DNA from 2 places in the Acetivibrio cellulolyticus CD2 genome. Region 1 is predicted to be linked to the other one. Evidence: riboswitches for the same ligand, from Rfam matches in the RefSeq annotation. Region 1 holds a riboswitch; the other holds the start of a gene.
What was found. A riboswitch is a leader RNA that binds a small molecule or an ion and turns the genes downstream of it on or off. The one in region 1 is predicted to bind cyclic di-GMP.
Positions count from the first base shown of each region.

Region 1 (16,756 bases):
GATTCAGTTAATGGTAATGTTGGAGAGCAAATAGTAGTACCTGTAAGCTTTGCAAATGTTCCTTCAAACGGAGTAAGCACAGCAGACATGACAATCACTTATGACTCAAGCAAGCTCGAATATGTAAGTGGAGCAGCTGGAAGCATAGTTACAAATCCTACTGTAAACTTTGGAATAAACAAAGAAGCAGATGGCAAATTAAAAGTATTATTCCTTGACTATACAATGTCAACTGGATATATCAGCACAAACGGAGTATTCGCAAATGTTACATTTAAAGTGTTAAATAGTGCACCTACAACTGTTGGTATAACTGGTGCAACATTTGGAGACAAGAATCTTGGTAACATATCTGCAACAATAAATGCAGGATCAATAAATGGTGGAACAATATCAACACCAACTAAGACAACTGCAGTAACACCTACTAAGACAACTACTATAGTACCAACACCAACAAAGACAACATCAACTGGCACTGGATTCACAGTTAATGTTGATTCAGTTAATGGTAATGTTGGAGAGCAAATAGTAGTACCTGTAAGCTTTGCAAATGTTCCTTCAAACGGAATAAGCACAGCAGACATGACAATCACTTATGATTCAAGCAAGCTCGAATATGTAAGTGGAGATGCTGGAAGCATAGTTACAAATCCTACTGTAAACTTTGGAATAAACAAAGAAACAGATGGCAAATTGAAAGTATTATTCCTTGACTATACAATGTCAACTGGATATATCAGCACAAACGGAGTATTTGCAAAAGTTACATTTAAAGTATTAAATGCAGGTGGTTCATCTGTTGGCATAACTGGTGCAACATTTGGAGACAAGAATCTTGGTAGCGTATCTGCAACAATAAATGCAGGATCAATAAATGGTGGATCAATACCAACACCAACTAAGACAACTGCTGTAACACCAACTAAGACAACTGGTGTAACACCTACAAAGACACCAGTAATTGGTACTGGATTCACAGTTAGTGTTGATTCAGTTAATGGTAATGTTGGAGAGCAAATAGTAGTACCTGTAAGCTTTGCAAATATTCCTGCAAACGGAATAAGCACAGCAGACATGACAATCACTTATGATTCAAGCAAGCTCGAATATGTAAGTGGAGTACCTGGAAGCATAGTTACAAATCCTGATGTAAACTTTGGAATAAACAAAGAAACAGATGGCAAATTGAAAGTATTATTCCTTGACTATACAATGTCAACTGGATATATCAGCACAAGCGGAGTATTCACAAAAGTTACATTTAAAGTATTAAGCTCAGGCGGTTCAACTGTTGGCATAACTGGTGCAACATTTGGAGACAAGAATCTTGGTAACGTATCTGCAACAATAAATGCAGGATCAATAAATGGTGGTTCAATATCAACACCAACTAAGACACCTATAGTAACACCTACTAAGACAGCTACAGTACCAACACCAGGTAAGACTGCTGTATCTTCAAACTTGAAAGTTGAGTTCTTCAATGCAGGTACACAGGCTCAAAGTAATAGTATTTATCCTAAGTTCAGACTTACAAACACAGGTAGTAATGCAATCAATCTTGCAGACGTAAAATTACATTATTACTTTACAGTTGATGGAGATAAAGCACAGACATTCTGGTGTGACTGGTCTCCAGTAGGCAGCTCCAACGTAACTGGAACATTTGTAAAAATGAACCCAACAACTACTGGCGCAGATCAGTATCTTGAAATCGCATTCAGTAGTGCAGCTGGTACTCTTGCAGCTAATACTTCAATAGAAGTTCAGGGTAGATTTGCTAAGAGCGACTGGACAAATTACAATCAAGCAGATGACTACTCATTTAACTCAAGTGCAACAACTTATACATCATGGGATAAAGTAACTGCATATTCAGCAGAGGGCTTGATCTGGGGTATAGAACCTAATGGTACTGTAGTAACACCTACAACAGTAGTAACACCTACAAAAACAGCAACAGCAACACCAACAAAAACAGCAACAGCAACACCAACAAAAACATCAACACCAAATCCTAATGCTATGGCAGTAGCAGTTGGAGCAGTTCAAGGTGGAGTTGGTGAAACAGTAACAGTTCCTGTTACAATGACTAAAGTTCCTACAACAGGAGTTAGTACAGCTGATTTCACAGTTACTTATGATGCAACTAAGCTTGAATACGTAAGTGGAGCAGCTGGAAGTATAGTAACAAATCCTGATGTAAACTTTGGAATAAACAAAGAAGCAGATGGTAAAATAAAAGTATTGTTCCTTGACTATACAATGGCTACTGAATATATCAGTAAAGATGGAGTATTTGCAAACTTGACATTCAAGATTAAATCAACTGCAGCAGCTGGTACAACAGCAGCAGTAGGCATAGCTGGAACAGCAACATTTGGTGATAGTGCATTAAAACCAATAACAGCAGTTATAACAGATGGTAAAGTAGAGATCATAGATGGAAAAGCTATGAAAGTAGTTATAGCTAATGTAAGTGGTAATGCTGGTTCAGAAGTAGTAGTACCTGTTTCAATAGAAGGAGTATCTGCTAACGGTGTTAGTGCAGCTGATTTTACAATCACTTATGATGCAACTAAGCTTGATTATGTAAGTGGAGCAGCTGGAAGCATAGTTAAAAATCCTGATGTAAACTTTGGAATAAACAAAGAAGCAGACGGAAAATTGAAAGTATTATTCCTTGACTACACAATGGCTACTGAATACATCAGTGCAGACGGCATATTCGCAAACTTGACATTCAAGATCAAGTCAACTGCAGTTAATGGTGATGTAGCAGCAATCAGTAAGTCAGGTACAGCAACATTTGGAGATAAAAACTTAGGTCCTATAAGTGCAGTTATTAAAGATGGTTCTGTTACAGTAGGAAACGTAACGCCTACTAAGACTGCAACTGCAACACCTACAGTGACACCTACTAAGACTTCGACTGCAACTGCAACACCAACTGGTACACAAACTGGTTTCAATCTTTCAATAGATACTGTAGAAGGTAACCCAGGTTCATCTGTTGTAGTACCTGTTAAACTTTCAGGCATAAGCAAAAATGGAATTAGCACAGCTGATTTCACAGTTACTTATGATGCAACTAAGCTCGAATATATCAGTGGAGATGCTGGAAGCATAGTTACAAACCCTGGTGTAAACTTTGGAATAAATAAAGAATCAGACGGTAAATTAAAAGTATTGTTCCTTGATTACACAATGTCAACAGGTTATATCAGTACAGATGGAGTATTTGCTAATCTTAACTTCAACATCAAATCAAGTGCAGCAATAGGTTCAAAAGCAGAAGTAAGTATAAGCGGAACACCTACATTTGGTGATAGTACATTAACTCCAGTAGTAGCAAAAGTTACAAATGGAGCAGTTAATGTAGTTAAGAAAGATGATCCAAATGCTTTTAAAGTATCAATTGATACAGTAAAAGCGGCAACTGGTACACAAGTAGTGGTACCTGTATCATTTGTAAATGTACCTGCAACAGGAATCAGTACAACTGATATGACAATCACTTATGACGCAACTAAGCTTCAGTACGTAAGTGGAGATGCTGGAAGCATAGTTACAAATCCTGGCGTAAACTTTGGAATAAACAAAGAAGCAGATGGCAAATTGAAAGTATTGTTCCTTGACTATACAATGACTACTCAGTATATTAGCGAGGATGGAGTATTTGCAAACGTGACATTTAAAGTTATTGGTACTGATGGATTAGCAGCAGTAAATGCAGAAGATGCAACATTTGGTGATAGCTCATTATCTCCTGTAACTGCTTCAGTTGTAAACGGTGGAGTTAATATTGGTATAGTATCTGAAGGAACTACAGTTTCAGGCTATATTAACCCTGACTTTGTAACTACTTCTACTACAGCTCCAATAGTAAAAGCAGGATTTACAGTAGAAATAGTTGGAACAACTAAGTCAGCTGTAACAGATAGTAATGGATACTTCGAAATAAAAGATGTAGCAGCTGGAACATATACTGTAAAGATTACTAAAGCTAATTATCTCACTAGAGAAATAGCTAACGTTTCAGTAACTGCAGATAAAGAATTATCAACATCAGCTTCACCTATACTCATGTGGGCAGGTGACATGGCAATAGGCGGTACACAAGATGGCGCAATCAACTTGGAAGACATATTGGAAATCTGTAAAGCATTCAACACTTCATCTACTGATGCTAAGTATCAAGTAGGTCTAGACTTGAATAGAGATGGCGCAATAAGCTTGGAAGATGTAATGATAGTTGCTAAACACTTCAATAAAGTATCTTCAGACTATTAAAAACTGGTTAACACATACATATATGAGGAAGGGTACGTGTGTACCCTTCCTCATATCAAATAAAGGCTTATGTTAAGGTTTTCTATGTTTTGGAGATGCAGTTTAATCAATTCATAAAAGTATATCCTAAAAGAAATAGGGATGCTAAAGAAATGTTAAGAAGGGGAGAGGTATCATCGATGAAGGTTAATAGAATATTATCGTTTCTTCTAACTCTAATGTTAGTAATATACAGTCTATGTGGTAACCTAATAAACGCAGCTCCAACATCTAGTATAGAAATTGTACTAGATAAGACTACCGCATCAGTAGGAGAAATCGTTACCGCATCAATAAATATTAAAAATATCACCAACTTTTCAGGTTGTCAGTTAAATATGAAGTATGATCCAGCTGTATTACAACCAGTTACATCATCTGGTGTTGCATATACAAAGTCAACTATGCCAGGGGCTGGAACAATTCTTAATAGTGACTTTAATTTAAGACAAGTGGCCGACAATGACCTTGAAAAGGGTATTTTGAACTTTTCAAAGGCGTATGTAAGTCTTGATGATTATAGAACAGCTGCAGCTCCTGAACAGACAGGTACAGTTGCTGTAGTAAAATTTAAAGTTTTGAAGGAAGAAACTTCTTCAATCAGTTTTGAAGATACAACATCAGTTCCAAATGCAATAGACGGAACAGTTTTATTTGATTGGAATGGGGATAGAATACAATCTGGATATTCTGTGATCCAACCGGCAGTAATTAACTTAGATATGACTAAAGCAAGTTATATAACAATGGGTTATGATAAAAATGCAGCAGAGGTAGGAGAAATAATCAAGGCAACTGTAAAGATCAATAAAATAACAAATTTCTCAGGATATCAAGTAAACATAAAATATGACCCGACAGTTTTACAAGCTGTGAATCCAAAAACAGGAGTAGCTTATACAAACAGCTCATTGCCTACAAGTGGTGAATTGTTGGTAAGTGAGGATTATGGACCAATAGTTCAAGGAGTACACAAAATAAGTGAGGGTATACTAAATCTTAGTAGATCTTATACCGCATTAGAAGTTTACAGAGCTAGCGAATCTCCGGAAGAAACAGGAACATTAGCAGTAGTAGGCTTTAAGGTATTACAAAAAAAGGCAACTACGGTAGTATTTGAAGATTCAGAAACAATGCCAAATGGTATTACAGGTACAACATTATTTAACTGGTATGGAAATAGAATTCAATCAGGATATTTTGTAATTCAACCAGGAGAAATTAATTCTGCTCCAATTGCAACAGCAACACCAACAACAAAACCAACAGCATTTGCATCAACAATGCCAACAGTAACACTAACACCAACACCAACAGCAACAACAACAACAACAATACCTACAGCAGTACCAACAACAGAAAGTTATATAACAATGAATTTCGACAAGAATACTGCTGAAGTAGGACAAATAATCAAGGCAACTGTAAAGATTAATAAAATAACAAACTTTTCAGGATATCAAGTAAACATAAAATATGACCCGACAGTTTTACAAGCCGTGAACCCAAAAACAGGAGTAGCATATACAAACAGCTCATTGCCTACAAGTGGTGAATTGTTGGTAAATGAGGATTACGGACCAATAGTTCAAGGAGTACATAAAATAAGTGAGGGTATATTAAATCTTAGTAGGTCGTATACTGCACTAGATGTTTACAGAGCTAGCGAATCTCCAGAAGAAACAGGAACAGTAGCAGTAGTAGGCTTTAAGGCATTACAAAAAAAAGCAACTACTGTAGTATTTGAACATTCAGTAACAATGCCAAATGGTATTATCGGCACAACATTATTTAATTGGTATGGAAATAGGATTACTTCGGGATATTCTGTAATTCAACCAGGAGAAATTAATTCTGAGACGATAACTACACCTACACCAACAGCAACACCTACAATTATAGTAACACCTACACCAACAGCAACAGCAACACCTACAATCGTAGTAACGCCAACAGTAAAACCAACTCCAACATCTACAGGTGATAGCTATATTACTATTGATTTAGATAAAACTGATGTTTCAGTAGGCGATATTATAAAGGCATCGGTTAGAATAAATGATATAAGTAATTTCTCAGGATACCAAGTAAATATAAAATATGATACAACAGTATTACAAGCTGTCAATCCAAAAACTGGGGCAGAATATAAAAACGATTCATTGCCACTAGAGGGTGAGATACTTGCAAATCAGGATTATTCGCCATTTCCTACATGTGATAATATAATTAGCGAAGGTCTACTAAACTTCGGCAAATTATATACAGCACTAGACGTATATAAAGAAAGTAACCTTGCTGAAAAATCAGGAGTGGTTGCAGTAGTAGGGTTTAAAGTTATTAAGGCTAAAAACACTGCAATTACATTTGAAGATTGTGATTCAATGCCAAGTGGAATAACAGGAACTATGCTCTTCAACTGGGATGGTGAAATAATTAAATCTGGATATTCTATAATGCAGCCAGCAGCAATAACTGTTAGAAGTGTAACACCAACAGCCACAGCAACACCAACAGCAACACCAACAAAAACAGCAACACCAACACCAACACAAACAGCAACACCAACACCAACACAAACAGCAACACCAACAGCAACACAAACAGCAACTGCAACAGCAACAGCAACAGCAACAGCAACACCAACTGCAACAGCAACAGCAACACCAACTGCAACAGCAACACCAACTGCAACAGCAACTACAACACCAACTACAACACCAACTACAACACCAACGCCTAAATTTATATATGGTGATGTTGATGGTAATGGAAGTGTAAGAATTAATGATGCTGTCCTAATAAGAGACTATGTATTAGGAAAAATCAATGAATTCCCATATGAATATGGTATGCTTGCAGCAGATGTTGATGGTAATGGAAGTATAAAAATTAATGATGCTGTTCTAGTAAGAGACTACGTGTTAGGAAAGATATTTTTATTCCCTGTTGAAGAGAAAGAAGAATAATCTAGGCATGTAGTGTATTAGTTCACGTATGATTGTAAAGGAAGGAAATAGCATATGGTAAATAAAGGCAGGAAATGCTTATATAGCTTAAAAAGAATATCATGTTTGCTGATAATATTGTGCATTATCATTAGTACTGCTTCGATATCATTTGTACAGGCTGCAGAACAATTGCAGGTAGACATTGGAAAAGTTAGTGGAGAACCAGGCAGCATAGTGTCTGTACCAGTGACATTTAGTAATGTACCAGCAACAGGTATATATGCTTTAAGTTTTAGTGTGAATTTTGATAAAAGTATGTTGAGTGTAGTTAGTGTTGAACCAGGGTCTTTAATAGAAGACCCTAGTGACTTCAATCATTACTACAATAATGTGAATGGACTTGCATCAATGTCATTTGAAGCCCCAGTAGATGGTAGTAGAATGATTGATAATAATGGAGTATTTGCATCAATCAAATTTAAGATTTCTGAAACTGCACCAGTAGGAGAATCTTATGATATTACTACCAATTATTCAAGAACTTCCTTTTACTCAACAGGCACTGAAGAGATTGTAAATATTTTATGTAATAATGGTGCAATTAATGTTGGGGCAGATTTGAAGGCAGAAATAGGAAGTGTAAGTGGAAAGCCAGGCAGTGTTGTTAGCGTTCCGATAACGTTTAGTAATGTACCTAAATCGGGAATTTACGCGTTGAGTTTTAGGATTGGTTATGATAACACTAAAATTAGAGTAGTAGGCGTTGAATCTGGAAGTCTAGTTGAAAAGGCAGAAGATTTTAATATGTTTATTAACAATACATATAATTTTACTTCTATGACTTTTGAGGCACCTATTGATGGCTCTAGAATGATAAAAAGTGATGGAGTATTTGCACAAGTAAAATTCCAGATATCTGATACAGCTTTACAAGGCGAAACATACAAAATATCCCAAATAAGTTCTAATACTTCCTTTTATTCTACAGCAGTAACGGAAATTACTGATGTTATATATGCTGATGGAGCAATTAAAGTTGGATCTGATTTACAGGTTGACATTGGAAGTACTAGTGGAAAAGCAGGTAGTGTTGTTAGTGTACCTATAACATTTACTAATGTACCTAAATCAGGTATCTATGCTCTAAGTTTTAGAACAAATTTCGACCCACAAAAGGTAACTGTAGCAAGTATAGATGCTGGCTCACTGATTGAAAATGCTTCTGATTTTACTACTTATTATAATAATGAAAATGGTTTTGCATCAATGACGTTTGAAGCCCCAGTTGATAGAGCTAGAATCATAGATAGTGATGGTGTATTTGCAACCATTAACTTTAAAGTTAGTGATAGTGCCAAAGTAGGTGAACTTTACAATATTACTACTAATAGTGCATATACTTCATTCTATTATTCTGGAACTGATGAAATCAAAAATGTTGTTTACAATGATGGAAAAATTGAGGTAATTGCAAGTCCAACACCAACACAGAGTGCAACACCGACAGTAACACCAAGTGCGACTGCGACACCAACACAGAGTGCAACGCCGACAGTAACACCAAGTGCAACTGCGACGACAACACCAACACAGAGTGCAAAGCCGACAGTAACACCAAGTGCAACTGCGACACCAACACCAACACAGAGTGCAAAGCCGACAGTAACACCAAGTGCAACTGCGACACCAACACCGACACAGAGTGCAAAGCCGACAGTAACACCAAGTGCAACTGCGACACCAACACCAACACAGAGTGCAATGCCGACAGTAACACCAAGTGCAACTGCGACACCAACACCAACACAGAGTGCAATGCCAACAGAAACACCAAGTGCAACTGCAACACCAACACCAACACAGAGTGCAATGCCGACAGTAACACCAAGTGCAACTGCAACACCAACACCAACACAGAGTGCAATGCCGACAGTAACACCAAGTGCAACTGCGACACCAACACCAACACAGAGTGCAATGCCGACAGTAACACCAAGTGCAACTGCGACACCAACACCAACACAGAGTGCAAAGCCGACAGTAACACCAAGTGCAACTGCGACACCAACACCAACACAGAGTGCAATGCCGACAGTAACACCAAGTGCAACTGCGACACCAACACCAACACAGAGTGCAATGCCGACAGTAACACCAAGTGCAACTGCGACACCAACACCAACACAGAGTGCAATGCCGACAGTAACACCAAGTGCAACTGCGACACCAACACCAACAAAAAATGCAATGCCGACAGTAACACCAAGTGCAACTGCGACACCAACACCAACACAGAGTGCAATGCCGACAGTAACACCAGAAGTAACAACTAGTGCAACACCGACACCAACACCAACAGGAAGTGTAACACCAGGTGTAACAACTAGTACAACGCCAACGCCAACACAGACTGTTAAGCCTACAGCAACAACAGTTAATGAAGGTCCAGGTGTAATTCCAGGTGGAAATCCAGATGTAAATCCTAGTCCGATAACAACACCAACACCAAAACCAACAGCGACACCTACATCGGGTGCTGTAGTTGAACCTACATCTGAAGTTCCAGGTCCAGATGGACTTCCATTAAGTCATACAGCTTACTTGAAAGGCTATCCGAATGGTTTATTCTTGCCTGATAATAATATTACCAGGGCTGAGGCAGCAACTATTTTGGCTAAGTTATCAGGTGCGGATGTGACATATGTAAGCGATAAAGTAAGTTTCCCTGATGTTAAGGATACACATTGGGCATTATGGGCAATTAAGTATACTACTGATAAGGGATATTTTAAAGGTTATACTGACGGAACATTTAAACCTGATCAGAAAATAACAAGAGCTGAATTTGCAACAATAGTGTACCATTTCCTTGGCATTGAAGATACAAATATTACAAAATATAAGTTTGAAGATGTGAAAGGACATTGGGCTCAAGTATATATTGAAAAACTTACTGAACTCAAGTATATTAGTGGATATCCTAATGGTAATTTCGAGCCTCAGGCAAGTATTAAGCGTTGTGAAAGTGTAGCACTTTTAAATAGGGCACTTAAGAGAGGACCATTGTATGGTACAACGCAGAAATTCCCAGATGTTCCTACAACACATTGGGCGTTTAAAGATATAGCTGAGGGTGCATTAGACCACCAGTACATTATTGAAGGAACTTTAGAAAAGCTATATGTTAAATAGTATATAAGAAACTTAAGCTTCCTTACCTTTTCTAAGAGGTAAGGAAGTTTTTTGTTACTTGAATATGGAACAGTTTTGATATATAATAACATTATAAGGAAATATTATATAGGTTATTAATGGGGGAGTTTTAAGATTAGAGATAAATCATTATTTGATGGGGTGTAGTTCTTAATTATATTTGTATTTCTTTACGTAGTAATCGGCCTACCATATCATTAAAATGTTGCTATACCTATTCTTGATTTATAGGTCCTATCTGAAAAAACTCAGTATTGATCCCTTGAAAGGCTAAATAGATTACAAATTTGAAACTATGGTATTATGGAGAACGAGCAGAATTTTTGATTGGTTTACATGCTATTTGGCAATCAAATAAGCAAAGTTGACTATCTATTCTTATTGCTTGTCATCTCTAAATATAGTACCTTAATAAATATTCAATTTTTTATCTTTGTGGGAGGAATGTATAATGAAAAAAGCAATTAGTGTAGCTACCATTTTTCTATTGTTGACAACAATGTACTTTCAAATGTTTTTGCAGGTAAATGCAAGCGATGAGTCTTATATAACAATGGATCTTAATAAAACATCCATAGAGCTAGATGATATAATAACCGCGACAATTAAGATAAGTAATATTCAAAAATTCGCTGGATATCAAGTTAATATTAAATTCGATCCAGAAGTACTTCAGGCTGTAAATCCCATATCAGGTAAAGAATATCAGAGTTCTACAATGCCACTACCAGGTGATTTGTTAAATAATTCTGATTTCTTAAGTTTTTCTAAAGCAGTAAATAATTTAGATAATGGAGAACTTAACATCTGTAAATCATATATAACCCTTGAAGCCTATAAGAATAGCGGGACGGAAGAGAGTACTGGTTCTATTGCCATTATAGGCTTTAAAGTTTTGCAGGAAAAGGACACTACTATTTCCTTTGCCGATTGTACTACTATGCCCAATGGTATAACGGGTACTATATTATTTGACTGGGATGGAAGTAGGATAGCCTCCGGGTATGAAATAAAACAACCTTCAGATATTAAGGTTAAAGTACCTCCAACACCTACAGAAACAAAAGTAGTTACACCTACAATAACCAAAACAGCGACACCTACAGCAACAGCAACACCAACACCAACAGCAACAGCAACACCTACAGTAACGAAGACAGCGATACCTACAGTAACGAAAACAGCAACACCAACAGCAACACCAACAGCAACACCAACAGCAACAGCAACACCAACTACAACTAACAGTTACATATCAATAAAGTTAGATAAGACGTCAGTTGTTGTTGGAGATATAATTAAGGCATCTATACAGATAAACAATATTAATAATTTTGCAGGATATCAGGTTAATATAAAATATGACCCGACAATTTTGCAGGCTGTAAACTTTAATACGAAAAGTCCTTTTAAAATTAGCACACTTCCATTAGATGGTAGTATATTGCTTAATTCTAATTATAGTCCTTTTGCATACGCTGATAATCATGTTGACAAAGGAATTCTCAATTTCAGTAAGGCTTATTTGGGACTTGAAGGATACAGGACAGGTGGGGTGGCTGAAACGTCAGGGGTTTTAGGGGTTGTTGGGTTTAAAGTATTAAAAGAGGGTACTACAACTGTTAAGTTTGAAAATGCAGATAGCATTTCAAATGGAATAAGTGGTACTCTGCTTAGTGACTGGTACGGAAATCGCATATACTCTGGGTATTCTGTTAATCAACCAAGTAGTATTAAAGTTGTATCTGCTTCAGCAACACCTACACCAACCAAAACTATAACACCTACACCAACCAAAACTATAACACCTACACCAACCAAAACTATAACACCAACTGTAACACCAAATGGATTCCAAGTAAAAATTGGTTCGTATGTAGCAAACTATGGTGATGAAGTAACGGTGCCTGTGAAATATGTAAACGTACCTGCTAAAGGAATCAGTACAACGGACATGACAATTATATATGATAAAAATATGCTCAAATATTTAAGTGGAGAAGTTGGAAGCATAGTTTCAAATCCTAATACAAACTTTGGAATAAATAAAGAAGCAGATGGTAAGTTAAAGGTATTGTTCCTTGACTATACAATGAGTGATGGCTATATTAGTTCTGATGGAGTGTTTGTAAAGCTCAAATTTAAAGTAATAAGTTCTGCAAGGACATCTACTAGTATAACAGTAAATGATGCATCCTTTGGAGATAAAGATCTGAAAAGTGTACGTGCAACATTATATTCTGGGACTCTTACTTTAAATAGTGGAGTGACTGTAACTCCAACAAGTACTGTAACTCCAACAAGTACTGTAACTCCAACAAAGACTACGTCAGTAAAAACAACACCAAACAGTGGTACTGTTGTAGAACCTACTGAGGATATACCTGCTGGTGTTAAAACTGGAGAACATAAATCATATCTTAAGGGATATACTGACAATTGTTTTAGACCAAAGAAGGAGATAACAAGGGCAGAAGCTGCAGTTATAATTGCAAAATTCGTTGATGTAGGTAGCTCAGCAAATTCTAATAATGTTAATTTCCCAGATGTCACCAATAAACATTGGGCAAAAGAGTCTATTGAACTTGTTACTAAGGTTGGATTGTTTAAAGGATATCCTGATGGTAGTTTTAAGCCCGATCAGACAATAAAAAGAGGTGAATTTGCAGCTGTTATTTACAACTTGCTTGATCTTGATGCAAGTACAGGCTTGAGTAATAATTTTACCGATATAGATGACCATTGGGCAAAAAGCTTTATACTAAAGCTTGCTAATTTACGATATATCAATGGTTATTCCGATGGGACTTTTAAGCCAGATAATAAAATTAAACGCGATGAGTGTGTCGTTTTGGTTAATAGGGCTTTAAATAGAGGGCCACTGAATGGTGCAACATTAGATTTCACTGATGTACCTAAAAACTATTGGGCATTTAAAGATATTGCAGAAGGATCTTTAGATCATAAGTATTATATAAATTCAGATGAGGAAGAAGTTATTATAAAATAATTTGGGTATATAAGCTAAATTGATATTGATACAACAACGTAATATTAATAGTTAATAATGAAATAGAAAAGCTGCCCTAAAGTATATAAATAGTTACTTTTGGGGCAGCTTTTCTATTTGCTATCATTAATTTATTAGTATTCAGAAATCTTTTCATGGTCTGTATAAAAGTCGCTATTATCAAAATAATTTGTGTTGAGACTATGTGCGAAGGTTGTATCTACATTAACCCAGCGATTTTCTTCAGGGATATATATTTCATTCCAGGCATGGAGTTCCTTTCGATAGGGATTAACAAAGTTTCCTTTTATAACTTTTACCTGTAGTCCAACTGCTCTTCCTAGAGCGGCTACTAGTGTAGAATAATCATAACATACGCCAGTTTTAGTTTTTAGGGTTATCACGGCGCCATAGTCATTATCAAAATTTTTATTGATTTGCCTTAAATACTTATCATAATCATATTCAATGTTTTTTGCTACCCAATTGTATATTGATAATGCTTTATCTTTTTCGGTTGTTGAATATTGTGTAATACTTTTGGCAAGTGCAATGATTTCTTCATTATTACTTTCAACATGTTTGGTTGGAACCAAAAATCGATTAACATCTATTGTGTTTTCAACTTCTAAAGTAGGTCCATAAGAGTAGGTTCTATCGTATTCATGAACAACGACGGAAATTTTATACTTTCCTTTACCATCGATAAGCCATATTTCTTCTTTATATTTCCCTTTGGTTAGTGATACATCATACCAAGTTGACGTGTCGTCCTTCGAAACAATGATTTTGATTTTGCTTTTATAAGTATTGCCGGTAAGAACAACTTTGCCTTCAACTGATGTAGGAAGCGTTTCGAGTACTACACCATTAGAGACAATTAAATGGGTTTGAGTGTCACCAAAAGCTTGTACGGAATTCAGACAAATAGTGATGACAATACTAATTAGTAGTAAGTATCTTAGGCTTTTTTTCATAATTATTCCTCCCTTATTCGGTAACTCAGCCATCATAGTAATGAAACCCGTAGACCTGTAGTTTTGCGTCCTCAATTTTCATTGAGTTTGCCATTTTCGAAAGGGTTATAAGGTTAAGAAACAGAACAACTAAAAAAGCCCTTATTGGGATTACCAATAAGAGCACTTAAGAGTTCTAGTCTCTTAAACACTTGGCAACCCGGCTGTCGTAGTCAAGCGACCGTAGACCCGTAGTTTTGCGTCTCTATCTTTCGATAGATTTGCCTTTTACAAATGATTGCAAATTAAATTGTTCTTAATACTATTATACTATAAAACCAAACATAATTCAATGCTTTAAAAAAATTACATGCTTGAGTTGAATGAATAAATCCAGTGCTTTTCAGAATAGACATTTTTTTAAATGTATGATTTCCAAGATAAGTATGCACTAGAAAAAGTTCAATAAAGAACAAACTTTGCATATTTGTATCTACATATATAATTATATAATTTTTAAAGTTGATTATATATAGTAAATTAGTTTCATTTTCTGTGATTCAAAGTTACTACTAAATATAAGACTGTTTTCAGCTAAGAAATAGTATACATACTGTAAATGCTAGAAGAGATAGATTTAATTTTATTTAGGGAAATAATTGAATATATGGCTTATTGGATTTAGAATGGGAAAAGGTTGCTTATAATCTTTGATATAATGATATAAATGTATGAACTTTTTAGCAGGTTTCGACGTCTAATTATAGTGTTAGTAAATATGAATTTGAAAAGTGTTTAAGGGGGATCGGCTACATATGAAAGGGTATAGCTATACTGAAATTGGGATGCTTTTAGGAGCTGCAATGGGAGGGGCGATTGCGGTTTTAGGGTTTTCAATTTGGAATAGTTTAATGTCATATATTTTAGTTGGTTTTTCAATATTATTAGGAATATTTGCAGGTAAAATTGTAGAAAAAAAGCGAATGTAGAATTTGTATGGTTAAATAAAATTCTGCTAAATATAATTTGAATAATTGCACAGAAAGTAATAAACAGAGTTAATATTTGAAATAATAGATTCATCACATTAACATGAATGGAGGAATCTATCATAGCTACTAATGAGTATAATGAAGCAATAAGCCTGGTAAACGAGCTTGAAGATATGGAAAAACGTATATGTAATTTGCCTAATGTATTTGCAGAAATATTAAAAGATGAGATAAATGCAAATGATGAGCAAAGATTATTTAACGGGTTTAAAAGAATTATAAAAAAATATTCCCAAGATACAAAAGGGCAAGAAGTTATGGATGAAATGATTAGGGTATTGTGCGGTGGAGCATCTATATATGAAATACTTCAAGTAACCAAGGAGGAAAGCATAGACCCAACATTGTCGACAGGAATAACAGTAGAGAATCAATGCCATGTTGACAATATAGACCAATAAAAAACACAAAATTAGCTATGGGAGCAGCACAATAGTCAAACATCTCTTAATGTATAAAGAAACCTTTTGATGTAGACTTATTATGGATATTCTATAGCTGATTTTATTTATATTTAAAAAAATTTATTGTTTATAATAATTCCAATGGATATAATAAATACTGCCAAGTAACAAATATGAATAGACTTGAGGTATGATTATATGGGGAAAATACATCTTATTGCAACATCTGCTTTTGGAATAGAGGCAGTTGTAGGTAGGGAACTTGAAAAGCTTGGATATAGCGATCAATATGTAGAAAACGGAAAAGTTACTTTTTCTGGTGATGAAAGTGCAATTTGTAAAACGAATTTGTGGCTTAGAACAGCAGACCGTGTATTATTGAAAATGGGAGAGTTCAAAGCTTTATCTTTTGATGAGCTATTCGAACAAACAAAAGCACTTCCATGGGAGCAGTGGATACCCGAAGACGGAGAATTTCCGGTGGATGGTAAATCTGTTGACTCAAAACTTTTTAGTATTTCTGACTGTCAGGCTATTGTAAAAAAGGCTATAGTTGAAAGGCTTAAGCAGAAGTATAAATGCGAATGGTTTAAGGAAACAGGTCCGCGATATAGGGTTGAAGTGTCATTGCTTAAAGATATGGCGACATTAACAATCGATACTAGCGGGTCAGGGCTTCATAAAAGAGGCTATAGGAAGCTTGTAGGAGGAGCCCCGCTAAAGGAGACAATGGCTTGCGCTTTAATCCAAATCAGTAGATGGAGACATGATCGGACACTTTTTGATCCATTTTGTGGTTCGGGAACTATTCCGATTGAAGCAGCTATGATTGGTT
Region 1 is NZ_JH556655.1:37,935-54,690, reverse strand. Features, by position in the region: gene ACECE_RS0211965 (cohesin domain-containing protein) at 1-4,296, shown strand, start outside; gene ACECE_RS0211960 (cohesin domain-containing protein) at 4,449-7,304, shown strand; gene ACECE_RS31115 (cohesin domain-containing protein) at 7,410-10,478, shown strand; gene ACECE_RS0211950 (cohesin domain-containing protein) at 10,951-13,509, shown strand; gene ACECE_RS0211945 (transglutaminase-like domain-containing protein) at 13,644-14,486, opposite strand; cyclic di-GMP riboswitch class I at 14,503-14,588, opposite strand; cyclic di-GMP riboswitch class I at 14,677-14,761, opposite strand; gene ACECE_RS31110 (hypothetical protein) at 15,281-15,454, shown strand; gene ACECE_RS0211935 (hypothetical protein) at 15,562-15,918, shown strand; gene ACECE_RS0211930 (THUMP domain-containing class I SAM-dependent RNA methyltransferase) at 16,120-16,756, shown strand, end outside.

Region 2 (16,756 bases), on a different contig from region 1:
ACTTCAGAACTCCTTCTTTTTCCATAGCTTTTAACCTTATAATCCCGGTTGTTGTCTCTTCGCAGCCTCCCATTATATGCGGCTGCAATTCGCTTCTTGATGTATGTAGAAGATGAATCAGGTCCCCTCCGTCATCTATAATAATATTAGGCTTATATCCGAGTGCTTGGTTTAAATGCTTTTCATACTCCTCATTAGTTGCTCCGTACCATGCATATACATCGAGTCCATCACTTGCTAAAGCTGCAGCAATATCATCCTGGGTAGATAACGGGTTGCTTCCCGTAACCGATACTTCGGCGCCACCAGCGGCAAAAACTTTTGCCATGTATGCTGTTTTTGCTTCAAGATGCACGGACACTGTAACTCTTACACCAAAGAAAGGTTTAGTCTTGGAAAATTCCTCCTCAAGACTCCTTAATATAGGCATATTTTTTCTTACCCATTCAATTTTTTGCTTTCCTGATTCAGCCAAGTTAATATCACGAATCATACTCTTCATTCAACAATACCTCCATATTTAAAATTAAAATCTTCAATTATTCAGGCCAACTATCTATAACTCTTTTCACTACGCAGGTAAAATTCCTTTCTGCCTGTTTAGCTGTTTGCATTACCTCTTCATGATTTAGCGGTTGATTTAATATACCTGCAGCCATATTTGTAATGCATGATATACCCATAACATTCATTCCAGCATGCCTTGCAGTTATAACCTCAGGCACTGTTGACATTCCAACTGCATCCGCTCCTAAAATACCTAAAGCTCTAATTTCCGCCGGAGTTTCATACATTGGTCCCTGTGTAAAAGCATAAACACCTTCCTGCATTTTTACCCCTACTTCTTCAGAAGCTTTTTTCAATACCTCTCTAAGTTTTTTGCTATAAGCCTCACTCATATCAGGAAACCTTGGTCCAAATTCGTTAAAATTCTTTCCTCGTAGCGGAGATGGTGCAAAAAAACTTATATGGTCTTTAATTATCATTAGGTCACCCGGGCTGAAAGACTTATTAATCCCCCCTGCTGCATTTGTAACAAGCAGATTATTAATGCCCAGCAGTTTAAAAATTCTTATTGCAATAACCACTTGCGAAACGTCATATCCTTCATAGTAATGAAATCGGCCTTTCATAGCAATTACAGGCTTGTTTCCAATTTCTCCGCAGACAAGCTTGCCAGCATGTCCTTCAACAGTTGATAACGGGAAACCAGGAATATCCTTATAATCTATTTCAATACAATTTTTAATATCATCTACAAGCGGCCCTAACCCTGAACCTAAAATAATTGCCACCTTCGGTATAGAACCTATCTTACCTTGAATATACTGTGCAGTTTGGTTTAAATCTTCATAGCTGTACATAAGATGCCTCCTGTCGTTATTAGTATACTTCTTTTTCATTTTTCTATTTCCGCTATTGCTTACTTAATATAAACTTCTATAACAACTCTATCAATTGACTAGGTTTGTTTGACATTTTTTATAAATATACCATAAAAAATAGCTATTGAAAACAAAATAATTAAAGATCCTAACAGAAATACCTGCCTTATTCCAATAACATCGCTAAGCATTCCGCCTCCGATGTTCCCTATTAACTTCGAAAACCCCGCAGTTATTACAGAATTTAAAGTCTGACCAGATGCTTTTAGTTCTTTAGGTACTTCCTTGTTTATATAATTAGCCATTGAATATGAAAGTACTATATAAATAAATCCGTGCAGCACCTGCATTACTAGAATTATATATATATTGCTTACAACTCCAAGCAGAAGCCATCTTATTACAGCTATAATTGCCGCTCCAAGCAGAGTATTCCTTATCCCAAGCTTTTCTATTATTTTGTCACCCTTAAACAGGAAAAATACTTCACTAACTGAAGCGATAAATATTGCCCATCCTAGAAGGGTACTGTCAGCACCCATATCTTTATAGTAAATTGAAAAAAACGCATTATAAAATGACAGCGTAATATGTACTGTAACTGTAAAAAATATAAGTATCATCAGCTCACGGTTTTTAAAAAGTTGCATAATGGAAATCTTATTGGCCTTTGACTGGTGGCCTTGAACCCTGGGCATTGAAAAAGACACAATAAATACAACTAATCCTATAATAAACGAAAGAAAAAAGATCCCGTTTATATTCTTTTTAACCATGATACCTGCGATAACTGCAATACATGCATACCCCATAGTTCCCGCAAATCTTATCGGCCCAAACTTCCACCTTGTTCCAGCCATATGTTCCAATGTAATGGCATCACTTATAGCATTAATTGGTGTCTGAAAAAACGCCAATATTATCAATAAGCAAAAGATATAGTAATAGTTGGTTGAAAGCCTAAAGAGAATGATGATTGCATTACTGCTAAACAATAAGAACATTAAAATGCTGTTCTTTGTTTTTGCCCTATCACTTGCAACGCCCCAAACAGGTTGCGCGAATAGCGCAACAAAAGATCCTAATGCCAACAAAACTCCTATCTGTCCATTATTATAATTAAGGCTCTTCAGGTAGACAGGCATAAATACCCCAAATACTGCCGTAGCCATAAAGTTTAAAGCGTAATATATCAAAAAGCAATAAGGATACCTATCAGAATTTTTATGATTAAACAAATAGCCTTTCTCCTTTAAAAAGATTATCTAATAAACTTTTAGAAATAATTTCCGTTACCATTTATACATTAGGCTTATTTTCTGCCAAATGGTCTTTAGGTAAAGTTAATGTAATATTGCACTCATTAATTAAACAACTCTTATAAAATTAAAAAACATATTTACAAGAGTATTTTACACTTACCTAAACCTATTGTCTACATAGAATTAGCTATGACATCAAGCCATAGCTAAACCTTCCACATCCCACCATTAAATATATTGAAGCGTAGCTAAAAATTTCTTAAGCATCTGCTAACGTTACCTTCTTGTGCTCATCGCACGCTATTACTTTTCTTTTATTATCAAGCTTTGTTACTAACATTACTTTTCCATCCCATAAATCAACTACATGTTTTAAAGTCTCATAAGCATAGCCAAGATCTAAATCTCTTCCATCATATTCATGTTCTAAAATAAGCATATTATCACTTTGTACCCATTCGAGAACTTTAATTACAGGAATACCTGATGTGCCAGCACTGTTGGCTATTGTATCCCGCACCTCTTTCCATCCGTCTTCGTCCGAAACATTAGTTATTACATAATTGTTCCCAAGCTTCACATATTCAAAAAGGTTCATCTCTTCACAAAGTTCCCGAGTCAGATACCTTCTTATAAAGGACTGGTCTCTTTCAACCTCTCTGACTTCAAATATCTTCTTGGGATTGTCGCTATGTTTATTCTTAAGATCCTCAAATATCTTGAAACCCACATAATAAGGATTTAGCTGACCCAAATGAGGTCTTATAACCTGATTGTGTCTCTTTAAAAATTCCATATGCAGACCCTGTGGAAGGTGCAATTCGTTAAGAATTGTGTAATGCCAGAAGCTAGCCCAACCTTCGTTCATTATCTTTGTCTCAATTTGTGGTATAAAATATAGTGTTTCTTCCCTGACAATATTTATAATGTCTCGTTCCCAGCTTGTCAGCTTTCCGTAGTTCATAATGAATAAAAGCATATCCTCATCGGGTTCGAAAGGAATTTTCCTGAAATCCGGCATTGGCTCCTCTTCTTTACCCTTAGGCTCTAATAATCGGTATTCACTCTTAGGTTTCGCCATCCTTTGGAGGGCATCTTTCTTTTTCTGCTCTTCAGTTAGCCTCTTTTCACCGATTGTCCTTGATATTTGATATTTTATTGCATGAGCAGCATTTAGAATCTTCTCAACCCTGGCATATCCAATGCCCGGGTCCTGAATGTATTCCCTGATCCTGTTTGCATGGTTTTTGAACATCTCCACTGTATTTTCTGCCCGGGTTCCAAGCTTAAAGAGCCTGTTATTCTTAAAAAAATCGTTATGTCCATAAACGTGTGCTATTGTCAATATCTGCAAAAGCAACGTATTATCTTTCATCAGGTAAGCAAGACATGGGTTGGAATTAATGACCATCTCATAAGGAAGCCCTGACATATTATATTTGTGCAATGTTTTGGTTCTCTCGTAGTGCTTCCCATAACTCCAGTGGGGATAATGAGATGGCATACCTACGTAAGTTTCATACCCAATCATATCTTCGAAACTGCATATTTCAAATTCCTGCTCATAATAGTTAAGTCCAAACTTTCCGGCGATCTCTTCGATTTTCTTATTCCATTCATGCAGCTCACTAATGCTGTAATCAGTCATATTATCACCCCCGGCTCCGGTTATTCTCCCTCTTTGTCGAGAAGTTTCTTTAAACCGGTAAAGATGTCTTCTTTCCTTGTCATCGTAATAATGGAGAAATTCTCCTTATTAATGTTTTTTTGATATTCGCTTTTAATAGTACTTGCTGAAGAATAGTAGCCCGGTACAATTTCCCCATATCCAAACAGGTTGCAAACCTCACATAGCTTTTGGGCTAACTCCACAGCTCGTTTATTATCCTCGAACCAATTGTCCCCATCACTGCAGTGAAAAGCATATATATTCCAACTTGCAGGATTATACCTTTGCTCAACTATTTCAAGGGCTTTTTCATAACCGCTGCTGATATAGGTTCCACCAGATTCTCCCTTATGGAAGAATTCATTCTCGTTTACTTCCTTTGCGGTAGTAGTATGAGCTACAAATACAACTTCCACATTTGAATACTTCAGCCTGATAAACTGGTATAGAAGGAAATAAAAACTTCTTGCCATATACTTCTTAGTCTGGTCCATAGAGCCAGAAACGTCCATAATACAGATAACAACTGCATTAAAGTCCTTCTTATGGTCTTCCCTCACTCTTCTGTACCTTAAATCATCCTCCATAAAAGGAAATCTCTTATTTTGCGGATCGTTTTCAGTTTCCAAAACATCATCTTCAGGGTTTTCAATATCATCATTCTCTTCGTGATTACGCTTAAAACCTTGCTTCCTCTTAATCTTCTCTATAACAGAACGCTTTTTCGCAAGCCTTGGAGGAATACCCTTGCGCTGATATCCCAGATTCTTAAAACTTCGAATAGACTCGATTTCAGCCATTTTCTTCTTATCTATGTCAGGAAGGTTTAAATCATCAAAAAGATAATTAATCAACTCTTCAATTGTAACCTCTGTCTCATAAATATCCTCACCTTCCTGATTACCAGCCTGGCCATCACCTTTCCCACTTTTTCCTGCTTTGTCCTCGCCGATCCTGTCTCCTCTCTTTTCACTGCCATCACCCGAACCGGCTGAAGTACCATTATTTCCATATACAAACTGGTACTCCTTGATTCCCTTTATAGGTATTTTGATCTTCTTATCCTTACTCTGACCTATTATACTTTCTTCAGCAATTATATTGCCAATATTCTTTTTAATAGACTCTTCTACCAGTTCCCTATGCCGCCTTTTGTCCTCGGCTGAACGGTCCTTGCCGTTATTGACATACTCCCTGAAAATAGCCATTTAACCACCCCCCGCTATTATTTGTTGCCCTTTCAAAAGGGGTTTAATCTTTCCAAAGATTATTTGCAGCATATTTTAAAACTACGTTGCAGCAGTGGTCACAATAGCCATTTTTCTTCATTTCTTCAACCATAGCATCATATTTTTCGCCCTGTTCCCTATCTCTTACCTTTGCTAATGTAATAACCCTGCTCAGTTCCCTAACTGAAGCTGTCAGCTTTTTCTCAATAGCCTCTTTCAAAGGTTCATAGCTGTCGAAGTCAAGTTTGCCCCCACTTCTTAAAATATAAAACATATAGGCAGTTACATCAGCTCTAAATCCTTTTGCTGCTGTATCAGTAATCCCTATTTGTTCTTCTATAGACCTTAAGAATTTTTCATCGGGCTCAAGTTCTTCACCTGTGTTCCTGTCCTTTATCTTTGTCTTATTCACAAACGACTCTGCGTGGTCAAGGTAGTTGTTGAACAGACTTTCTGCCTGCTCTCTGTATCCATGAATAAATGCTTTCGTTATCTCTTTTTCAAGAATCTTGTTGTACTCTTTTCTAATACTGTCCTGTATGAATCTTAAATATTTTTCCTTATCTTCTTCACCAATTGCCAGTTCCTTTACAGCTTTAACCAGTGATTCCATAACTGATATAGGGTTAATACAGTCATGTTCCGACTCCGAAAGTGTGGTATCTAAAGCTTTCATAATAAACCTGGTTGAAATGCCTGTCATACCCTCTCTTTGAGCTTCTTCCATTAATTCAAATATATCTATTTTTCTAGTCATACCCTTCTCTACAATTTCTTCACCATTATATATTTTAAGTTTTGTAATGGGATCTACTTTATTTGACGGCGAAATTCTTGAAAGTATTGCGAACATTGATGCAATCTCAATGGTATGAGGTGCAATATGAGCGCTAAACTTGCTCTTTTTCAGTATCTTTTCGTATATTTTAATTTCTTCATTGAGTTCCAGACAGTAAGGCACCTCTACTTTTACAATTCTATCCAGGATAGCTTCGTTGGTGTGGTCTGATTTAAACTTGTTCCACTCAGCCTCATTGGAGTGAGCAAGAATTATCCCGTCAAAATATATCATTGATCCTTTACCGGGAGATGGAATAGACTTTTCCTGAGTTGCAGTAATCATTGTATGGAGATACTCAGTCTCATTTTTAAAAACTTCTATAAATTCTACAATACCTCTGTTACCGACATTAAAAGCTCCATTTAGTGATAATACTCTAGGATCATCTTCCGCATACATATCTATTTTAGAAATATCTACGCTACCAATAAGAACAGATGTATCTTGATTATTTGGATCGACTGGAGGCACAACACCAATTCCCTTTCTTGACCTTATGGAAAAACCAATACTTTCTACAGGGAACTTCTCATATTCTCCCCCAAATTCGTTTTTTAACCTGTAACGACATACTGGACACAAGTCCCCTTCAATTCTTACGTTGAGTATATCTTCAAATTGCTTTCTCAAGTGCTTGGGTATAAGATGTAAAGGTTCTTCCCTCATAGGACAGCCTTTCAAAGCATAAATGGAAGAACTCATTTCAAGCGCCTTTTTTAGAGCTTCCATTAACGAAGACTTACCTGCTCCGACCGGGCCAACAAGATACAAAACCTGCCTTGCTTCTTCTCCTGCCATTGCTGCTGAATGAAAATATCTCACTATCTTCATTATGGTTTTATCTATTCCGAAAAAATCATCTTCAAAGAATTTGTACTTTTTTATGCTGTCATTGCCATATATTCTGCGCAATCTGGGATTTTCATCTGTTTTTATTACCTCTACTCCCGGCTCTGTTATCACTTTAAACATTCTCTGATGAGCCAACATTGGAATTTCAGGGTTTTCTTTAAGGATATCAAGGTATTCAAGGAACGTTCCTTCAAAATGTTTTATTTTATGCTCTTCTCTATCCCTACGAATAATACTTGACAAATCACCTTTTTCCATAATTATGCCCCCTTTTCTTTCCAGTTAGTATTTGTTTGATCCAAGTCACATACTTCGTGAAAATGCTCTTAAATAGCTATATTTTAAATTTTCCAAAGTATATTTACCTTACTTAAATATAAACTATCATTAATTCAGATCCCGATTGAAATTCTATTAAACTTAGTTTATTATATATGTTACACAAAAGAATTTTCATTGGTGATTACTTTAGTTTTGCTATTGTATTATAATATCTTTATTTCATAATATTACTAAAACAAATATAAAATACTTCCAAATATTAATTTTTAACCTCATTGTTATTTTTGCAGATTGTTTCTTGGCTTAGATATTGCTAATCTTCAAATAATTTTAAAAAGCATTTGAAAATGCATTACATGAAATTTTACAGAATTGCTAATTAAATTATAACATACCTAAATTTAAATATCTATAATTTTTATTTGCCACATTTTACTTAAGTTCATATTATAATTTAGTGATATAATATAATTCAAATAAATATTTTCCTAAAAATTCTTAAAATTTTTGAATTTTTTATATGAATATATTGACAACTAACATTTTATATTTGGAGGATTAAATGAAAGTTCTTGCAAAAGTTCTAAAAAACATTTTATTTGTATTTACTATATTTCTTACCAGCCTTTGTCTATTTACTTTTATTTTGTCAATAGACTTAAATAGTACCCTCATGTCATCCCAATACCATCAAAAACTGCTTAGCAAAAACAATGTTTACTCATACGTTGACGATCTTATTACTACCTATATAAGCGATGCCTTTGGCAACTTAAAAACTCAATCATCTGAGCCGAGCAGTCAGCATAAAGAAATTTATAAAATTCTTGAAAATTCAACTTCTTCTGAAATGATCAAAATGAACATAGACTCAGTAACCGAACAAATTTTCCAATACTTCAGAGGAGAAAGAAAATATCTCCCCGACCTTTATATTGATTTGGATACACCGTTAACAAATGAAAAATCCGTGCAAAACACCGCTACCGATTCTATTGATACTTCACAGGTATCCGGTCAAATAAGAAAAATAAACCTGCATGCCATACTGTTAACACTAAACAGAACAGATATATTGGATCAGTTAACTCTGGTCAAATTTATCTACTTTGTGATTTCACATCTTACCACTTTATCAATACTATCTGCCGCATTAATGTTACTATTAATCTTTCTTGTATTCAGAAAGTCTAAGATAGTTATCAGATGGCTTACTTTGGCACTGTTCTTTTGCGGAATTTTTAATCTGGCACTTGCAATAGTCCTATTTGTCTATTTGAATAAGATATTACCTGATAACATATATCTGTTTACTATGTCCATACCATTAAAGTCTGAGCTTATTCTATCATATATTAACGATTTATTATTTCCGGTGTCATTTTTTTGCTTTATACTCGGCATACTTTTCCCCTTATTGTCCATAGTAATTCATTCCTTCTATGCTAAGTTTGCAAAGATAGTTAAAGTTATTAAAGCTCTCGCTTCAAGACTTCCGGCAAAATCCAAAAACATTCTGAAGTACGGTGTTATGACTGTTGTAACAGTTTCAATTGTATCAGGAATGGGCTATAATTTGTACGCTTTCAAAAGCGGTTATGACTCCAACAGTTTTTCAAATGTTGTATCAAAGCTTACTAATAAGAATACAGTCATACAAGTTATATCAGCAAAAAATGATACACTTTACACTCTTCAAGTAAAACTGGTAGACACCTCAACAGGTCAACCAATACCTGATATACAAATTAATGCAATCGGAAAATCGAAAGTACCTGAAAAGCATTTTAACATTGCAGGAATAACTGACAAAGATGGTTCTACAAAATTTACCCTCGGTCAGGGAACGTTCCATCTTAGCTTTTCTTCTCTCACCCCTCTTGACGAGTACAATTTGCCATCACCTTTCTTTTACGAGTTAAAAACAGCAGGAACCACAATCCTAACTGTCAATATGGATAAGAAAGCAAAAGAAGAACCCTCTAATGGCATTGGAGAAGTAGAAGTACTAGATGAGGATAACATGCCTGTTAAAAATGTAGAATTATATTTGGAAGAAAAAATAAATATCGAAACGGACCAAGACTCGGAACCGAATGACAATTCCCTCGTTTCTTCAGATTCAAAAGCTGTAAAATATTATTCAGTAACAAACGAAAATGGGATTGCAGTGTTTAAACTGCCCCAAGGCACTTACAAGACCGGATTCTCCGAATCGAAATTTCCCGCAAGCTATGTACTTCCCCAAGTATTTGAAATGAGCATTTCATCAGATTATGTTACCAGATATACAATAAGGGTTCCACAGAAAAACAAAGAACTAACCAATTAACAGCTTGATGACAATACTATATTATATACTTTTCCAAAAAATCATGCTGCAAATATTAAAAATACATAATTATAGAAGGCTCAGTAACAAAATAGCCAAAGTTTGAATAATATATAAGGTAATGTACTTATGTAAACAGTGTACCAGAAGGAGGAATCATATTTATGTTACCTTATTATAGTTGTCCCTTTGTCTCGCAAAATACCGGCAGTTTTAACCAACCGTCAACATATTCACCTTATATGCCTACGGTAGTTAATCCTATTGCACCTTATCAAAATCCTAACTATACACCTCAGACAATGCCTTTATATAATGAAGGAAGCCCTATGTTTGAAGAGCTCGAAAACGAAGGTACTAATGAGATAAATTTTCCCAACTCACAGGAGCGTCAACCAAACCCAGTATTAAGTGACCCACCTGCGCAAACAAATATAACATTGTTTAAGGAGCTTACCGGTTACCCCAATTATGGCAATCCAAGTGGTAATGCGGACATATTGTACACAGGTAACAGAGGCACATGGAATTTCTCAGTTCCACCGTTCCTATTTGTCCCGGGAAACCTAAGAGCACAACTTATAATTCGCGCAGTACTTGACGATCATCAAAACGTACCGGTTAACAACTACTCTGCACGTATAACCATAAACGGAACAATAGTCCATACAGGAAGACTTCAACTTGAACACGGGCGTCCAGCAGGACAAAGGTTTGACAACTGGAGAAATTTGACCTTCAATATTTCAAACTTGAGACGAAACAACAGAGTAGTAATTGAGAATACTTCAAATGCAGGCCCTAATGACTGGATAGCTTTTGACTGGATGGAATTAAGGTTTGTTCAAAGATAACTGCTTGATAAAAAGCTCAAAAAAATTAAATAAAATTAGCTACGGCAACTTGCCGTAGCTAATTCATTAATATAAGAAGAATTTTTTCACAAATTAGTTTTTTACAGAGGCTAAGGCTTAACCTAATTTAGGAAGATTCTTCATACTCTCTTTTACTGAATCCTTAGAATAATCTATATCACTAAGATTTCCTGCATGGTAATTATCTTAAGCAGTCATGTCAAAATATCCATGTCCACTCAAATTAAACTCTTTCTCGATTTCGCATCTTCATTTCACTCCAAGGGCCTATAATTAAAAAGAGAATGCGATAAGAATCACATTCTCTAAACTAATAAATTATAAACTATACTTAAATTTTACATCTTAAAACACAAACTCTTTTTGCCCCAATATTTTGCCAATACTCTATGTGCCCGTCATCCTGTCTGAAATTCTCAAAGGAATAATTGTTTGCTTTTACATAATCAACTATATCCTTAGAAAACAACACATCCCAACCATCTTCCCTAACTGAAGGAAGCTTACTGAATGTAAACTCATCATACAATTGTCTGAACTCATCAAACAACAACACTTTATATGTCCTGCTGGTATTTTTATACACTGCATACCCAGCTCTTATTTTAATTATATCCTCAACTTGAATATTTCTATCTTCAATTAATAGCGCATGTAGTTTCTTATCAAGATAAAGCATCTTAGAGCTATCCAAATAGGTATGTAAAGCTTTTTTGTTATTTATATTCTTAAAATTTTTAAGGGATACTTTAAGGAAATCTGGTTTATCATTTTTAAATAAAACGATAGTTGCTTCATCTTTATACAAATACCAAATTTCATTATCATCCATATGTATAACATCGCCAGTCAAATTCTTTTCATTAAATACCGGGAACAAGAATGGTTCATCCTCAAAAAACTTGACACGTCTTATTGCAACGTCATTAGCTTCTTTAACGGTAACGGTGCATGGTTCTCCCCAGATATCACGGTCTATTATAACCATCCTTCCAGAACCTGTACTGTAAATATAATTCTTTTTGTTTGAAAAAGATAAATCCTTTTTGTCAACACCTAAAATCCTTTCAAGATTTCTAATTTTATCCTTCTTTAATGAATTCAAAAAACTAGTAGCCCTGTCAGAATTCTGATGTATACTATCTATCAGATTATCTTTTAAGGTTTTAGAAAGTGTTACTACGCCTTCCTTACTCTTTTCCGATTGTGCAGGCGGAACTTTAGAGTCAGACTCGTTAGTAACTTTCTCACTTTCATTAACTTCGCTTTGAGTTCTTCTTTTCTCCATAGAATTTGACGACGCAGCTAAAATGTCTTCTGGAAGTAAATTAATATCTTTCATGGTCACCCTCAAAATGTCTTTTTTATTATCCATGAAACCACCCCTTAAATTTAAACAAACGAAACAACATAGATATGATTAATTGTAAATTCATATTATACTTATGTCATACTACATAATAATTATAACTTATAACATAAAAAATGCCAATACCTTTATAAAAGAATTTCTTAGAGCGGTGTGACAATAATATGTATAGTTTGAATTTTGTACTTGTAATTATATGCCATTTTTGATAATAAAGCAACACTTTTTTATGATGATTCCAACTAAATTTAAAGGATGTTTTTTATATATAGTAGATAACGTTTAAGTGCTATATAGATTTAACTTTAGCGTTTGTCATATATAGTATTTGAGTCCTAATCTAGTATTTGAGTCCTAATCTAGTACTAATAGCCTATTAAAATCGATTCCATAATATGCTATAATGAAATCTATATTAACAAAACATCATTTGAAATGGTAAACCTGGTGAAAACCAGTGACACAAAGCTACGGGTCTAAGGTCTTTGACTAAGACAGCCGAGTTGCCGAAAATGATAGTTTTATTTTTTGGGTTTTCTCCAATGATCTCCAAAGCTTCATTGCCCCTTCTAAATGAGTATTTGTTAGTATAGGAAATTTGAAGGGAGAGAATGTTTATGAAAAATGCAAAAAGAATTTTTGCAGCACTAGCCATTTTTGTTTTTCTTTTCACTTTTGGATTCATTTTTATCTCACCATCTCCAAGTAATGCTTCAATTCCAACTCCTTGGCTTCATGTAGACGGAAAGTACATTAAAGACCCCGGCGGCAATACAGTAGTCTTAAGAGGTGTATCACTAATTGACATCGGTGCTATTGAACATCAGGGATCATTTAGGGGCGGCAAAACAGCCGTTGACCTTATTAACATGGCTACTAATGAATCTAGCGGATGGTATTCGAGAGTAGTCAGACTACCTGTTTATCCAGCAGCTATTGATGGTGAAGCCGGATGGACAAACTGCTGGTATAATGGTAAATCAAGCAACTCATATTATGACGATCATCTTAAAGCTGCTGTCGAGGCATGTATTGCCAAAGGAGTGTACTGTATAATTGACTGGCACTACATTGATACTTATACGGATAAAGATACACAAACAAGAGAATTCTGGACTTTTATAGCAAACAAATATAAGGATACTCCTAATGTAATATTCGAATTATTCAATGAACCAACTTACCCTGATAGTTGGAGCACATGGCGAACTACTGCACAGGGCTGGGTAGACATGATACGTACGATCGCACCTAATAACCTCATTATCGTAGGCGGACCAAGATGGTCACAAAACCTCGGCCAGGCTGCTACCAGTCCTGTAACAGGTGGTAACATTGTTTATAACGCTCACTATTATCCAACTCATGGTGGGTCAAGTGCATGGGATGCAAACTTCGGTAATGCAGCAAATTCAGTTCCTTTCCTTAATACTGAATGGGGATTCCAGCATGATGGTGATTCAATTACCACAGGTACTGTAAGTAGTTACGGTCAGGCATATAAGGACTATTTGGAAACCAAGGGTATAAGCTGGACCGCATGGACTTTTGACAACGATTATAAACCTGTTATGTTCTCAACACGTGTTTCCTCATGGGATCTTGCAGGTTCGACCAACAATGCCAGCGGAGATTCAACTTATAATGATCATATGGGCCAATTTGTAAAAGACTGGCTGTACGAAAAGAGGAATAGCAATATTCCTTCCGGCAGTGCCGCAACCGCTGCGGTAACCGCAACCGCCGCTGCTACCCCAACTAAAACTGCAACAGTAACTGCTACACCTACTAAAACTGCTACACCTACTTCAACAGTTGCTGCTACTTCTACTTCACAATCATCTAATAAAATCTTGAACATTCAAATGTACAATGGTACTACATCATCTTCAACAAATGGAATAACTCCTAAGTTCAAATTAACAAATATAGGTTCATCTGCAATTGATCTGTCAACTGTAAAAATAAGATATTACTATACTATGGACAGTTCAGCTTCACAATCATTTAGTGTTGACTTTGCTTCAGTTGGCAGCTCGAACATAACTGGAACATTTACAACTGTTAGTCCTTCAGTTACTGGAACAGACTGTTACTTTGAAGTCGGGTTCTCATCGAGTGCCGGCACTTTGGCAGCTGGTTCAAGTACTGAAATACAGGCAAGGTACAATAAATCCGACTGGTCAAATTATAATCAATCAAACGATTACTCCTTCAATCCAACAGCTACGGCCTATGCTGATACGGATAAAGTAACAGTATATCTTTCAGGAACCTTAAATAGTGGTACTCCTCCATCAGGTAGTGGCACAACCGTCACTGCTACACCTACACGTACAGCTACACCTGTAGTTACACCTACACGTACAGCTACACCTGTAGTTACACCTACACCTACAGCTACACCTGTAGTTACACCTACACGTACAGCTACGCCTGTAGTTACACCTACACGTACAGCTACACCTGTAGCTACACCTACACCTACAGTTGCTGCCACATCTACAAATTCATCCAGTGCTAGCTTGAACATACAGATGTTCAATGGTAATACAGCTTCTTCATTAAACGGCATAACTCCTAAGTTCAAGTTAACAAATACAGGGTCAACACCAATTAATCTGTCAACTGTAAAAATAAGATATTACTATACTGCTGACAGTTCAGTTTCACAACAATTTACTGTTGACTATGCTATGGCTGGAAATTCAAACATAACTTCGTCATTCATAAGTATGAGTTCTCCAACTACAACCGCAGACTGTTACCTTGAAATCGGCTTCTCTTCAGGGGCAGGTAGTCTTGCCGCTGGTGCAAGCACAGAGATACATTCAAGGTTTAATAAATCCGACTGGTCAAACTACTCTCAGACAAACGATTATTCTTTCAACTCGTCAGCAACAAATTTTGTTGACTGGACTAAGGTAACAGTATATTTATCCGGTACTAAAGTAAGTGGTACAGAGCCATAAAAGCATAATGGACTGTCGTACTGAACCGCTCCCTGTCAAGTAGACAGGTAAATATCTCCAGCCAAGATTTTTGGTTGGAGATATTTTTATGATACTTTATTCTGTAAAAAGACGCTATATTCCATTGGACCGTTGTCTATATAGCGCGCGATATGCTGGACTTATTTTTATTTGGCATAGAAAATGCTCCCTTCCAAGCAAACATTATTATTTATTGTCTACTTAGAAGAGAGCGTATCATACACCTACGACCTTTGCCCAGCTTGCCTCAGTTTTTTCTCCGAGACCTTTTGTTTATCCTTTCTGATTATCTCACAGACACCAAGTACCAATAGAAAAAATCCAAAATACTTTTTTAGGACTATTCCAGGCAACCTGATTGCAAGTCGGGAACCAAGATATGCACCTAATAGACCAAAAATAATTATAGGAATTGCCACCTTGAAATCAACGCGCTTGTTTCTTATATGTACTATCAGTGCTATAACTGCTGTAGGAATAAAGAATATAAGATTAACACTTTGGGCAATATGTTGATCGGGATTTGCAAATATAACCAATGCTGGAATTAGGATTGTTCCACCTCCAATTCCCATTCCACTGATTATTCCCGAGATAAGACCAATAAGAAAAAGTATCATAAATCCTCCGCTTTATCACAATATCATTCTTATAGCAGCAGCAATCATAAATACTGCAAAGATTTTTCTTAATATGTTTGAAGGGCATATATTAAGAAGTTTAGCTCCTATATAGCCTCCTATAATCCCTCCAATCATAACTTTAGCTGTTAGATTCCAATTGATAAAATTATTGGACATGTAAAGTATTGCACTTACAACGGTCAGCGGCAATATAATTGAAATGGCAGTAGCATGGGCCTTATGCTCTTCCTCATTTAAAAGGAGAACCATGGCTGGAACAGCTATAGTTCCCCCTCCCGAGCCAAAAAGGCCGTTAGCTAGGCCTGTCGCCAACCCTATAAGTATATACTTGATATATTTTTTCAAAAGCTTTCCTCCATATACACTTCAAGTATTTATATGCACTTTACAATCACCTTTCTTATTCTTATTAAATTTATCAATTATATTCATTAAAATTTTGAGGTATTTACCTGTATAATTATACCTTGTTTATTGGTTGCACTTTTTGAGCTCAATTTGTTATAATTTAAATTGAATATGGCAAAGAATTTATTAGCTATGGGAGAAATAATATGTCTGAAAAAGTTGTTTATAAAGATGATACAATAATTGAGTTTAAAAAACCTAAAATGTATAAAGTAATACTTTTAAATGATGATTACACTACAATGGAATTTGTTATAGAAGTACTTATTGCAGTATTTCACAAAAATCCTACTGACGCAACGCAAATTATGCTTGATGTTCATGAGAAGGGAAAAGGTATTGTAGGTGCATATACCTATGATATTGCATGTACCAAAATTGCTCAGGTAGAAGAGATGGCTATAAAAAGAGATTTTCCACTTGTAACAGTTATGGAACCAGATTAAATTGTTAAAACTATATAGGTTGCTATTTAAGTGCCCATAACAGAACTCGTTTCTAGAGTTTCTGAAGCACATATGGAGTAACTATATGCTTAACATTATTCTGCAAAATTGTGTAACTGTATGTTTTATGATACCTAATACTTAGAATTGGTGGGGTTTTATATGAAAT
Region 2 is NZ_JH556657.1:511,202-527,957, reverse strand. Features, by position in the region: gene ACECE_RS0214280 (adenosylhomocysteinase) at 1-502, opposite strand, end outside; gene ACECE_RS0214275 (purine-nucleoside phosphorylase) at 540-1,364, opposite strand; gene ACECE_RS0214270 (MFS transporter) at 1,463-2,623, opposite strand; gene ACECE_RS0214265 (SpoVR family protein) at 2,907-4,295, opposite strand; gene yhbH (sporulation protein YhbH) at 4,316-5,524, opposite strand; gene ACECE_RS0214255 (PrkA family serine protein kinase) at 5,568-7,496, opposite strand; gene ACECE_RS0214250 (prealbumin-like fold domain-containing protein) at 8,083-9,852, shown strand; gene ACECE_RS0214245 (hypothetical protein) at 10,017-10,706, shown strand; gene ACECE_RS0214240 (hypothetical protein) at 11,059-12,102, opposite strand; cyclic di-GMP riboswitch class I at 12,524-12,607, shown strand; gene ACECE_RS29440 (cellulose binding domain-containing protein) at 12,714-15,068, shown strand; gene ACECE_RS0214230 (sulfite exporter TauE/SafE family protein) at 15,314-15,709, opposite strand; gene ACECE_RS0214225 (sulfite exporter TauE/SafE family protein) at 15,725-16,078, opposite strand; gene ACECE_RS0214220 (ATP-dependent Clp protease adaptor ClpS) at 16,288-16,587, shown strand; gene clpA (ATP-dependent Clp protease ATP-binding subunit ClpA) at 16,750-16,756, shown strand, end outside.
Region 2: linked by a shared signal. The riboswitch ahead of ACECE_RS29440 (cellulose binding domain-containing protein) and the one ahead of ACECE_RS0211945 (transglutaminase-like domain-containing protein) in region 1 are both predicted to bind cyclic di-GMP.